2 regions of the Ensifer sp. MJa1 genome follow, and region 2 is predicted to be linked to the other one. Evidence: riboswitches for the same ligand, from Rfam matches in the RefSeq annotation. Region 2 holds a riboswitch; the other holds the start of a gene.
The links. Region 2 has a riboswitch for FMN ahead of MKZ91_RS16645 (6,7-dimethyl-8-ribityllumazine synthase). Riboswitches for the same ligand answer to the same signal wherever they lie in the genome.
Positions count from the first base shown of each region.

Region 1: it holds a riboswitch for FMN, as region 2 does, so the genes downstream of both, MKZ91_RS31340 (DMT family transporter) here and MKZ91_RS16645 (6,7-dimethyl-8-ribityllumazine synthase) in region 2, are expected to answer to the same signal.

Region 1 covers NZ_JAKUMO010000051.1:190-6,342, forward strand. Annotated here, with positions in the region: gene lon (endopeptidase La) at 199-2,619, shown strand; gene hupB (DNA-binding protein HupB) at 2,840-3,115, shown strand; FMN riboswitch at 3,239-3,392, shown strand; gene MKZ91_RS31340 (DMT family transporter) at 3,471-4,385, shown strand; gene MKZ91_RS31345 (esterase-like activity of phytase family protein) at 4,466-6,153, shown strand, end outside.
Region 2 covers NZ_JAKUMO010000011.1:105,872-112,072, forward strand. Annotated here, with positions in the region: gene MKZ91_RS16620 (TIGR01459 family HAD-type hydrolase) at 1-35, shown strand, start outside; gene MKZ91_RS16625 (sugar phosphate isomerase/epimerase family protein) at 50-988, shown strand; gene MKZ91_RS16630 (DeoR/GlpR family DNA-binding transcription regulator) at 1,089-1,868, shown strand; gene MKZ91_RS16635 (triose-phosphate isomerase) at 1,865-2,632, shown strand; gene derI (D-erythrulose-4-phosphate isomerase) at 2,671-3,114, shown strand; gene MKZ91_RS16645 (6,7-dimethyl-8-ribityllumazine synthase) at 3,527-4,000, opposite strand; FMN riboswitch at 4,093-4,243, opposite strand; gene MKZ91_RS16650 (ABC transporter ATP-binding protein) at 4,365-5,426, opposite strand; gene MKZ91_RS16655 (ABC transporter permease) at 5,438-6,201, opposite strand, start outside.

The DNA.
Region 1 (6,153 bases), on a different contig from region 2:
TTGAGCCTTTTTATCCGTCGCAAGGTCCGCAACAGCAATGATGCGTAGTCAGAAGGACCCGGCCACGTTGGGTGGGTGTCGCGTCCGGCCTTGAAATGGACGCGGTCGCACTCCACTTTCATGTGGAAAATATGACAACCGGGAGTGCCTTAGGGGCTCCCGGGAACGGGCCCGAATTCGGGACGGAAAGGAAATGACATGACGAACAAAACGTCACCGGCGACTGAAAGCGCGACCTACCCGGTCCTGCCGCTCCGCGACATCGTGGTCTTCCCGCACATGATCGTGCCGCTCTTCGTCGGTCGCGAGAAGTCAATTCGCGCGCTCGAGGAGGTGATGGGCACCGACAAGCAGATCATGCTTGCCACCCAGATCAACGCCACCGATGACGATCCGGAACCGTCCGCGATCTACGAGGTCGGCACCATTGCCAACGTTCTGCAACTGCTGAAGCTGCCCGACGGTACCGTCAAGGTGCTGGTCGAGGGCCGCGCGCGTGCCAAGATCGACGGTTACACGACGCGCGAAGAATTCTATGAGGCTTCAGCACACACGCTCAACGAGCCGACCGAAGATCCGGTCGAGATCGAGGCGCTGAGCCGCTCGGTCGTTTCCGAGTTCGAAAGCTACGTGAAGCTCAACAAGAAGATCTCGCCCGAGGTCGTCGGTGTCGCGAGCCAGATCGAAGATTATTCGAAGCTCGCCGATACGGTCGCCTCGCACCTGTCGATCAAGATCGTCGAAAAGCAGGAAATGCTGGAGACCACCAGCGTGAAGATGCGCCTGGAGAAGGCGCTCGGCTTCATGGAAGGTGAGATTTCCGTTCTGCAGGTCGAAAAGCGCATCCGCTCGCGCGTCAAGCGCCAGATGGAGAAGACCCAGCGCGAGTACTACCTCAACGAACAGATGAAGGCGATCCAGAAGGAGCTCGGCGACGGCGAAGATGGCCGCGACGAAATGGCCGAGATCGAGGAGCGCATCGCCAAGACGAAGCTCTCCAAGGAAGCCCGCGAGAAGGCCGATGCCGAGCTGAAGAAGCTGCGCCAGATGAGCCCGATGTCGGCGGAAGCGACCGTCGTCCGCAACTACCTGGATTGGCTGCTGGGTCTGCCGTGGGGCAAGAAGTCGAAGATCAAGACCGACCTGAACCACGCCGAAGACGTGCTCAACACCGATCACTTCGGCCTCGACAAGGTCAAGGAACGCATCGTCGAATATCTCGCCGTTCAGGCGCGTTCGTCGAAGATCAAGGGCCCGATCCTGTGCCTCGTCGGCCCTCCGGGCGTCGGCAAGACCTCGCTCGCCAAGTCGATCGCCAAGGCGACCGGCCGCGAATACGTGCGCATGGCGCTCGGTGGCGTTCGTGACGAAGCCGAGATACGCGGTCACCGCCGCACCTATATCGGCTCCATGCCCGGCAAGGTCGTGCAGTCGATGAAGAAGGCGAAGCGGTCGAACCCGCTCTTTCTGCTCGACGAGATCGACAAGATGGGCCAGGATTTCCGCGGTGATCCGTCGTCGGCTCTGCTCGAGGTGCTGGATCCGGAACAGAACTCGACCTTCATGGACCACTACCTAGAAGTCGAATACGACCTGTCCAACGTGATGTTCATCACCACGGCCAACACGCTGAACATTCCGGCGCCGTTGATGGACCGCATGGAAGTGATCCGCATCGCCGGCTACACCGAAGAGGAAAAGCTGGAAATCGCCAAGCGGCACCTGCTGCCGAAGGCGATCCGCGATCACGCACTGCAGCCGAAGGAGTTTTCGGTCACCGACGGGGCGCTGATGGCGGTCATCCAGACCTACACGCGCGAAGCTGGTGTCCGTAACTTCGAGCGCGAGCTGATGAAGCTTGCCCGCAAGGCCGTGACCGAAATCATCAAGGGCAAGACCAAGAAGGTCGAGGTTACCGCTGACAACATCAACGATTACCTGGGCGTGCCACGGTTCCGCCACGGCGAGGCCGAACGCGACGATCAGGTTGGCGTGGTCACCGGGCTTGCCTGGACCGAGGTCGGCGGCGAGTTGCTGACGATCGAAGGCGTCATGATGCCCGGCAAGGGCCGCATGACGGTCACGGGCAACCTGCGCGACGTGATGAAGGAATCGATTTCGGCGGCGGCCTCCTATGTCCGCTCGCGTGCGATCGATTTCGGCATCGAGCCACCGTTGTTTGACAAGCGTGACATCCACGTGCACCTGCCGGAAGGCGCCACGCCGAAGGATGGTCCGTCGGCAGGCGTCGCGATGGCAACGGCGATCGTGTCGATCATGACCGGCATCCCGATTTCAAAGGATGTCGCGATGACCGGCGAGATCACGTTGCGTGGTCGCGTGCTTCCGATCGGCGGCCTGAAGGAAAAGCTGCTGGCGGCTCTCAGAGGCGGCATCAAGAAGGTGCTGATCCCCGAGGAGAACGCCAAGGATCTCGCTGAGATTCCGGACAACGTGAAGAACTCGCTCGAGATCATCCCGGTTTCGCGCATGGGCGAAGTGCTCGAGCACGCGCTGGTGCGCAGGCCCGAGCCGATCGAATGGGACCCGGCCAACGAGCCGGCAACCGTTGCAGCGGTCGATTCGCAGGACGAGGCGGGTTCCTCGATCGCCCACTGACGGGCCCCTGAAATGGGCGTTGCCGACCACAGGCAGCGCCGAAATTACAGAAAAACTGGGAAGACCGGCCTCTGGCCGGTCTTTTTTGTTGTAAAAACGCGCTGCAAGCCTTGCATTCCAAGGGATTAGGCGCAATTGGGAATGGCAAGACGCGGGCGATGCGTAAGCCGCCGCGGCTTAAAACACAGTCGTTTCGAACCAATCTGAAAGGGGTGGAAACATGAACAAAAATGAGCTCGTGTCTGCCGTTGCTGAGAAGGCCGGACTTTCCAAGACCGACGCATCTTCTGCAGTTGATGCAGTTTTCGAGACCATCCAGGGCGAGCTGAAGAACGGCGGCGACATTCGCCTGGTCGGCTTTGGCAACTTCTCGGTTTCGCGCCGCGAAGCCTCGAAGGGCCGCAACCCGTCCACGGGTGCGGAAGTTGACATCCCGGCGCGCAACGTGCCGAAGTTCACGGCCGGCAAGGGCCTGAAGGACGCCGTCAACGGCTGATCAGATTTGCTTGGCAGCCGGACACGAGGCCGGCAGTCCAGGTATTCGGGGGTTCGGCGCAAGCCGGACCCTTTCGCATTTTGAGGCGGCCCTTGCAGGGGCGTGCCATTTGCTCTACGGCTCAGCCGTTCTCAGGGCGGGGTGAAAGTCCCCACCGGCGGTAAGGGCCTCGAGCCCAAGCCCGCGAGCGCCTCGCTCTCGACACTCGAGGGGAGGGTCAGCAGATCCGGTGCAATTCCGGAGCCGACGGTCACAGTCCGGATGAAAGAGAATGATCGCGGGCACGAAGGGCGGGAACGCCCGGCGTTGCGCCTTGCGCTCATGCGTCCTGATTTGTGTTTGTCCGTTTCTCAGGATGCATGACATGAACCAGACTTCCCTCGGCCTTTCCTCCTCCCGTGCCATGGTCGGCGCCGGCTTTATGGTGCTGGCGGGTGTGGCCTTTGCCGGTCTCAATGTCGCCACCCAATGGCTGACGATGAAGCTCGGCTTTCCCGCAGCCTCCACCGCCTTCTGGCAGTACGCCTTCGCCTTTCTCTTTTCCTTGCCGTTCCTGTGGCGGGCAGGGCTATCGGCGATGCGGACCAGTTACCCGTGGCGGCACGTCGTCCGTGTGGCGTTAGCCGCCTTCGGTGTCGGAGCCTGGGTTTCCGGCCTTGCCCACGTGCCGATCTGGCAGGCGATCGGCCTGGTCATGACCTCGCCGTTCTTCATCATTCTCGGCGCCCGCCTGTTTCTCGGCGAGCGCGTCGGGCCGGCGCGCTGGCTGGCGACGGCCGTTGGCTTCACCGGTGCGATGATCATTCTGGAGCCCTGGTCTGATGGCTTCAGTTGGGCAGCCCTGCTGCCGATCCTTTCGGCGCTGCTCTGGGGCGCATCGTCGCTGATCACCAAGAGCCTGACCGGCAGCGAGCGCCCCGAGACCATCACCATCTGGCTCCTCGTGCTGCTGACGCCGATCAACGGTGCGATTGCGCTTGCCGCAGGCTTTGCCGTCCCGACCGGAATGGCGCTTGGTCTGCTGGTGCTTGCCGGCGTGTTGACCGTGTTTGCGCAATATCTGTTGACGCTCGCCTACACGGTTGCGGACGCAGCCTATGTGCAGCCCTTCGATGATTTGAAGCTGCCGCTCAACGTTTTCGCCGGCTGGCTCGTCTTTGGCTATGCGCCGACAGGCTATCTCTGGCTCGGCGCCGCCTTCATTCTGGGCGCGTCACTGTTCATCATGCGCAACGAGATGCGGCGAGAGCAGGTGGCCGCTGCAACCTGAACGGTGCAAAAGCTGCCGGCTGTCATTCGGCTGTCATCGCCATCGCGCAGAACCCCCATGTTTTCAGTGTTCGCACGCACATGGGGGATTTCATGACCATTGTATCGCGCATGACGGCGCTTACCGCCGTCCTTCTCGCTTCAGCCGCCTTTCCCGCGGCCGCCGAGCCCGTCTTCAACCGCGTAGCCTCCTTCGCTGTCGCCGACAACCTGCCGGAAGGTGATGCCCGCAAGGCGGCGACCTCCGCCGAGATCATCACGGCCAGCGAAAATGGCAACACGCTTGTTTATTCCGACAGCCCGGGCAAGCGTATCGGCCTCATCGACATTACCGACGCGAAGGCACCGAAGGCGGCGGGCGTCGTTGCCTTTGATGGCGAGCCGACGTCCGTTGCCGTTGCCGGCGCAAAGGTGTTCGTCGCAGTCAACACGCGCGAGAGCTTCGTCAAGCCGTCCGGTCTGCTGGCCGTTGTCGACCTGGCGTCGAAGAAGGTGGAAACGACCTGTGATCTTGGCGGTCAGCCGGATTCGGTCGCCATCAACAAGGACGGCACGCTTGCAGCCATCGCCATCGAAAACGAGCGCGACGAAGAGGTCAATGACGGCCAGATCCCGCAGATGCCGGCCGGTGACCTGGTGATCCTGTCGTTGAAGGACGGCGTCGCCGATTGTGCCTCGCTGAAGCGCGTGACGCTGACGGGCCTTTCCGAAATTGCCGGCGAAGACCCGGAGCCGGAATTCGTCGCCTTCAACAGCAAGGACGAGATTGCGCTTACGCTGCAGGAAAACAACCACATCGTCATCATCGACGGCAAGACGGCGACCGTGAAGACGCATTTCTCTGCCGGCACCGTCGACCTCAAGGACATCGACGCCAAGCGCAACGGCGCAATTGCCTTCAAGGACGAGCAGCCCGGCCGCAAGCGCGAGCCTGATGCCGTGAAGTGGCTCGACGACAACCGTATCGTCGTTGCCAACGAAGGCGACTACGAGGGTGGTTCGCGCGGCTTCACGATCTTCGATACGACCGGCAAGGTTGTCTACGAGGCAGGTGCGAGCTTCGAGCATGCCATCGCTGCGATCGGCCACTATCCCGAGAAGCGCTCCTCGGCCAAGGGCATCGAGCCCGAGGGCCTGGAAGCGGCGAAGTTCGGTGACGACAACCTGTTCTTCGTCCTATCCGAGCGCGCCTCGATCGTCGGCGTCTACAAGGACACCGGTGCGGAGCCGCAGCTTCTGCAACTGTTGCCGTCGGGCATTTCGCCCGAGGGTGCCGTTGCCATTCCGTCGCGCAATCTGCTTGCCACCGCCAATGAGGTCGATCTCGGCGAAGACGGCGGTGCCCGCTCGCACGTGATGATCTATGAGCGCGGCGAAGGCGAAGCTGCCTATCCGCAGGTCCGTTCTGCCGAAAAGGACGGCCTGCCGATCGGTTTCGGTGCACTGTCTGGTCTCGCAGCCGTTGCCGACAAGCCGGGCTTCCTGCGCGCCGTCAACGATTCGGTCTTCTCGTCGCAGCCGACGATCTTCACGATCGACGCCACGCAAAAGCCGGCGCTGGTCACCGAAGCGCTGGCGATCACTCGTGACGGCGCACCGGCCCAGAAGCTCGACATCGAAGGCATTGCCAATGACGGGGAAGGGGGCTTCTGGCTCGTCTCCGAAGGCAATTCGGACAAGCTCTATAGCCACGCGCTCTTCCACGTGAACAAGAAGGGCGAGATCAAGAAGGAAATCGCCCTTCCGGAAGCTCTGCGCGCCAGTGAAAC
Region 2 (6,201 bases):
GCCCCGACTTCATCCTTCCGAAATTTCTCTGGTAGCCGGGAGTAGGATCGTGGCCTTCACGCTGTCGCTCAACACCAATCCGCTGGTCAACCGCTTCGCCGAGCCCGACGACCTGATCGACACGATCGCCGAGAAGATCCGCATCGGCTACGTGCAATTGACCCATGAATTCGTCAATCCCGGCTGGCCGGCGGCGACGATCGCCAAGACCGTCCGGCAGTTTCGCCGGGTGCTCGACCGCACCGGCGTGAAGATCACTTCGGGCATGACCGGTCCCTACGGCCGGCTCAACCACTTCGGCCATCCGGATCCGGATGTCCGGCGCTACTACGTCGACTGGTTCAAGACCTTTGCAGATATCTCCGCCGAGCTCGGCGCTTCCGGTATGGGCACGCAATTCGCGATCTTCACGCTGAGGGATTACGACGATCCGGCGCGGCGCGAGGAGATGATGCGCATCGCCATCGACTGCTGGCGCGAGGTCGCCGAGCACGGCAAGGCGGCGGGTCTTTCCTATGTCTTCTGGGAGCCGATGTCGGTTGGCCGCGAGTTCGGCCATACGATCGCCGAATGCCGGGCGCTCGACCGGCGGTTGGCGGAAGCGGATCTGTCGATCCCGATGAAGATGATGGTCGACATCGACCATGGCGATGTCACCTCCGACAATCCTGATGACATCGACCCCTATGCCTGGGCCGGCGCGTTCCCCGAGCGCTCGCCGATCATCCACATCAAGCAGTCCTCGATGAACAAGGGCGGCCACTGGCCCTTTACCGCCGCCTACAACAGCGATGGTCGCATCACGCCCGAGAAGCTGATCGGCGCGGTCAGGGCAGGCGGTGGCACGGACAACGAGATTTGCCTGGAGCTTTCGTTCCGCGAGCGCGAGCCGACCGATCACAACGTCGTTGAGATGATCCGGGAGTCGGTCGAATTCTGGGAACCCTTCATCGATACGGGTTTCAATCATGCACAAAAATCACATTAAAAAGTCACAAAATCACATAATTGAAATTGAAAAATCACATGTAAGTGTTATCTTCTCACGGTGAGCGCGGCGATGGCCGCGCGTGATCGGGGCCGAGACGATGAAGCCGGAAGACAGGCGACAGGCGATCATGGATGTGCTGATGGAGGCCGGGACGGCGTCCGTCGAGGACCTGTCGCGGCACTTCGGCGTCAGCAAGATGACGGTGCACCGCGATCTCGACGACCTCGAGCAGGCGGGGCTGTTGCGCAAGGTGCATGGAGGCGCCTCGATCCAGTCGAGCCCGCAATTCGAAAGCGACTTCCGCTACCGTGAGAAGATTGCCACCGCCGAAAAGCGGCGGATCGCCGAACATGCGGCCACGCTGATCGAACCGGGGCAGAGCATCCTGATCGACGACAGCTCAACGACCGGCGCGATCGCTGAGTGCATCCGCGACATTCGACCGCTGACGGTCATCACCAACAATCTCGGTGTGATCAGCAGTCTCTCGGGCGCTCCCGGCATCAACGTCATCGCGCTCGGCGGCCAGTACAGCAAGAAGTTCAACGGCTTCTTCGGCATCGTCACCGACGAGGCGCTGCGCTCGCTGCGCGTCGATATCGCCTTTCTGTCGAGCTCGGCGATCGAAGGCACGACGGCGTTCCACCAGGACCAGGAAGTGGTGCAGGCCAAGCGCCTGATGGTCAAGGCGGCCAAGCGCAAGTACCTGCTGGTGGATCACGACAAATTCGGGCGCTCGGCGCTCCATTTCCTGACCGGGCTCGATGCCTTCGACGCGGTGCTGACCGGCGCCGAGCTGGCGCGCGAACATGCCGCACCGCTTGGAGAGGCGGGCATCCGGCTGGTCAGGATCGACAATTCCAAGGAGAAGGCATGAGCATGTCCGCATTCTGGGTCGGCACCAGCTGGAAGATGAACAAGACGCTCGCCGAGGCGATGGCCTTTGCCGAGGGCTTGGTGGCTGCCGATGCGGCGCGCGACGAACGCATCCAGCGTTTCGTCATTCCGCCGTTTACGGCGGTGCGTGAGGTCAAGGCGCGGCTTGCCGGCACCAGCGTCAAGGTCGGCGCCCAGAACATGCATTGGGACGATGCTGGCGCCTGGACCGGCGAGGTCTCGCCGCTGATGCTTTCGGATTGCAATCTCGATGTGGTCGAGCTTGGCCACAGCGAACGGCGTGAGCATTTCGGCGAAACGGACCGCACTGTCGGCCTGAAGACGGCAGCCGCCGTGCGCCACGGCCTGGTGCCGCTGATCTGCATCGGCGAGACACTTGCCGAGCGCGAAGCTGGCGAGGCGGACGCGGTGCTGAAGCGCCAGGTCGAAGGCGCGCTTCAGCTTCTCGAAGGCGAGGCGAAGGCGGCGACCATCCTGCTTGCCTACGAGCCGGTCTGGGCGATCGGCGTCAACGGCATCCCCGCGACCGCAGACTACGCCGACGAGCGCCACAAGCGCATTGCCGAGGTGGCCGAAGCGGCGCTCGGCGCACGCGTGCCGGTGCTCTACGGCGGCAGCGTCAACCCCGGCAATTGCGAAGAACTCATCGCTCAGGCGCATATCGACGGTCTCTTCATCGGCCGCTCCGCCTGGGATGTCACTGGCTATCTCGACATTCTGCAGCGTGTCTCAAGGGCGATCTGAGCCTTTCGCCGCGGCAGGTTCTTAGGAAAGGAACAATCATGAAGATTGCAATCGGGGCAGACAGCGCCGGCAAGCCCCTGCTGGATGTCATCGCCGCTCATCTCGGCGGCAGGTCCGATGTTGAAGTCGTGGACCTCAGCCAGTCCGGCTTCTATGCGGATCTCGCGCAGAACCTGGCGCAGCAGGTCGTCGAAGGCAAGCACGACCGCGGCATCCTGTTTTGCGGCACCGGCATCGGTGTGTGCATCTCGGCCAACAAGGTGCCGGGCATCCGTGCGGCGCTCACGCATGACACCTATTCGGCCGAGCGAGCCGCGAAGTCAAACAACGCCCAGATCATCACCATGGGTGCCCGCGTCATCGGTTCCGAGCTGGCGAAGGCGATCGTCGATACCTGGCTTGCATCCGAGTTCGATCCGGAAGGCCCGTCCGCCGGCAACGTCCGGGCGATCGACCGGCTCGACGCTGTCAGAGCGGGATGAGCAGAAGGGGGAGTGGTCTTCCAACGGCCTCCCGCTCCCCCTTGTGATCACGGTGATTTTGGGTCGGTCCGACCCAAAACACTTTTGATCGGCCTCTAAACCTGAAATCGCGACGCCCGTTGATCCTCCCTCAGGCATCGTGACGACGCGCCCGGCAGCGATGCCGGGCGTATTCGCGTGCAGGGACAACCGCGTCGCGATTCCTGAGGTTGCTTGCTGATCTTCTTCGACTTCTCGCTCGTCGCGCCATCACCGGAAACCTAATTGACCGAAGGTGGCGAGGGCGGGTTCTTGGCAGCGAAAAGGGCGCCACATGTGTCCTTCTCCCCGCGCGCGGGGAAGGTGGCGGCAGCCGGATGAGGGGCAGGCCCTCACCGAGCGGATGAGGGGCAGCCGATGTCTCGAGGGCCGATCAGGCGTTGATCAGCGCCAGCTTGGCACGGGCGTCGAGGATCTGGGCGCAGGCGTTGGCGGCTTCCGTGCCCTTGGCGACGAAGTGTTCGCGGAAGAAGGTGATCAGCGGCTCGCTTTCCTGGAAATTATGCGGCGTCAGCACGGCCGAAAGCACCGGCACGTTGGTGTCGAGTTGCACCCGCATCATGGCGTCGAGCACGGTACCGGCGACGAAGTCGTGGCGGTAGATGCCGCCGTCGACGACGAAGGCGGTGCCGAGGATCGCGGCATAACGGCCAGTCTTGGCCAGCGTCTGCGCGTGCAGCGGGATTTCGAGCGCACCGGGCACGTCGAAGATCTCGACGTCGGCTGCCGAACCGCCGAGCTTCGTCCATTGTGCAACGAAGGCATCGACCGCGCGGTCGACGATGTCGGCGTGCCAGCGGGCACGGACGATCGCGATCTTGGCGGCGGGGTGGGAAAGAATGGTCATGGTCTCAAGCCTTTCAGGGTTTGGCGTTTTCCAATGATCCCGTCGGGCGAACATGCATGCGCGCGGGGACCCGTTGCGGGGCCCACGTTCCTGCTTGCTCTCTTCCATCCGGACTGTGACCGTCGGCTCCGGAATCTGACCGGATCTGCTGACCCCCAGGGGTGAAACCCTAAGGCGCTCGCGGGCTTCAGCCTTTCGGCCGCTACCGCCGGTGGGGAATTTCGCCCCGCCCTGAGAACAACGCGACTATATAGCGCGAGCGTGGGCGGTCAAACGCGCGCTGCGACGAAAATGCTGGAAATCACGACAGAATTTTCCAGGGTTCGACGCCATCGGAAGAAATCGTTCCGATGGCGTCAGCCTGCTACTCGCGAATGACGAGCAGGTCCTTGGCGGCAAAGCGCAGGGTGACGCTGTCGCCGGAAACCGGCGGGGCCACGCCCGGATTGTTGAACATGTCGAAGGAGATGACGTCGCCGCCGACGCGAAGGCGCGTGCGGATGACCGAGCCCAAGAAGCTGGTCGAGACGACTTCGCCGGCAAGGGCCGTATCGCCCTTGGCACCTTCGGCAATCGAGCCTGCTTCGGGACGCAGCGCCAGCGATATGCTGTCGCCGCCCTTCATGCCGGCAATCGGGTCCTTCAGCGCGATCTGCTGGTTGCCGATCGTCACCGCACCCGATGCCGGGTCCGCGACCTTGCCCTCGATGATGCTGAGCGTGCCGACGAAGGAGGCGACGAAGCGCGTTGCCGGCGTGTTGTAGATCTCGAAGGGGGTGCCGATCTGGTCGGCGCGGCCGGCATTCATGACGACGATGCGGTCGGAGATCGACAGCGCCTCTTCCTGGTCATGGGTGACGAAGACCGTTGTGATGCCGAGCTGCTGCTGGATCTGCCGGATTTCCTCGCGCAGCGAGACGCGGATCTTGGCGTCTAGTGCCGAAAGCGGCTCGTCGAGCAGCAGCACCTGCGGTTTGACGGCAATGGCGCGGGCAAGCGCCACGCGCTGCTGCTGGCCGCCGGAGAGCTGGTAGGGGAAGCGGTCCGCCAGATGGTCGAGCTTGATCAGCCCGAGCATCTGCTTCACCCGTGCGTCGATCTGCGACTTCTCGGTGCCTGCAATCTTCAGACCGAAGGCGACGTTGTCATGCACGTTCATGTTGGGGAACAGCGCATAGGCCTGGAACACCATGCCGATGTTGCGCTGGTTGGGCTTCAGTGCGTTCTGGTCCTTGCCGTTGATGACGATCTTGCCGCTGGTCGGCGTCTCGAAGCCGGCGATCATGCGCAGAACCGTCGTCTTGCCGCAGCCCGACGGGCCCAAGAAGGAGACGAACTCGCCCTTTTCGATGTTCATGTTGAAATCATGCACGACCTGAACCGGGCCGAAGGACTTCTTGATGCTGGTGAGTGACAGAAAACTCATTGGTGCGGTCCTCAGGCCTTAGGAGGCGCGCTTTTCTGGAAGCGCGAGACGAGCTGGATGAGGCCGAGGCAGCCCCAGGTGATGCCGAATGCGATAACGGCGAGAGCCGCCGGCTCATAGGCGCGGTTGGCGCCCAAGAGCTGCATGTAGGGGCCGAAGGCCGGTCGGTTCAGAAGCGCCGCCATGGTGAACTCGCCGATGACGATGGCAAACGTCAGGAAGGCGCCCGAAAGCACCGCGACCAGCACGTTCGGCAAGATGATCTTGGCAAGGATCGTCGTCCAGCCGGCGCCAAGGCTCTGGGCCGCTTCGGTGAGCGTGCCGACGTCGATGGTGCGAAGGCCAGTGTCGACGGCGCGGTACATGTAGGGAAGCGCAAGCGTCGCATAGCCGAACATCAGGAGGATGTTGGTGCCGGTCAGCGAGCCCGTCAGCGGCAGCCAGCTCGAGGTGTTGTAGAGCCGGATATAGCCGAAGACGATGACGATCGCCGGGATGACCAGCGGCAGCAGCGTGATGAACTCGATAACGGGGCGCAGCCGCGGCAGCTTGAGGCGGACCCAGTAGGCGGTCGGAACAACCAGCAGTACGCCGAAGACGATGGTGAACAGCGCCTGCAGCACCGAATAGGTGAAGGTCTCCTGGAAGCGCGGGTCGGCAAAGACCTTCTGATAGGCGTCGAAGGAATATTCGCCGCGGCGCATCTTCAAGGAGAAGTTGGTCATGCCGATGAGCGGCAGGGTGAAATAGAGGAGGCCGAACAGGAGAGCCCCCC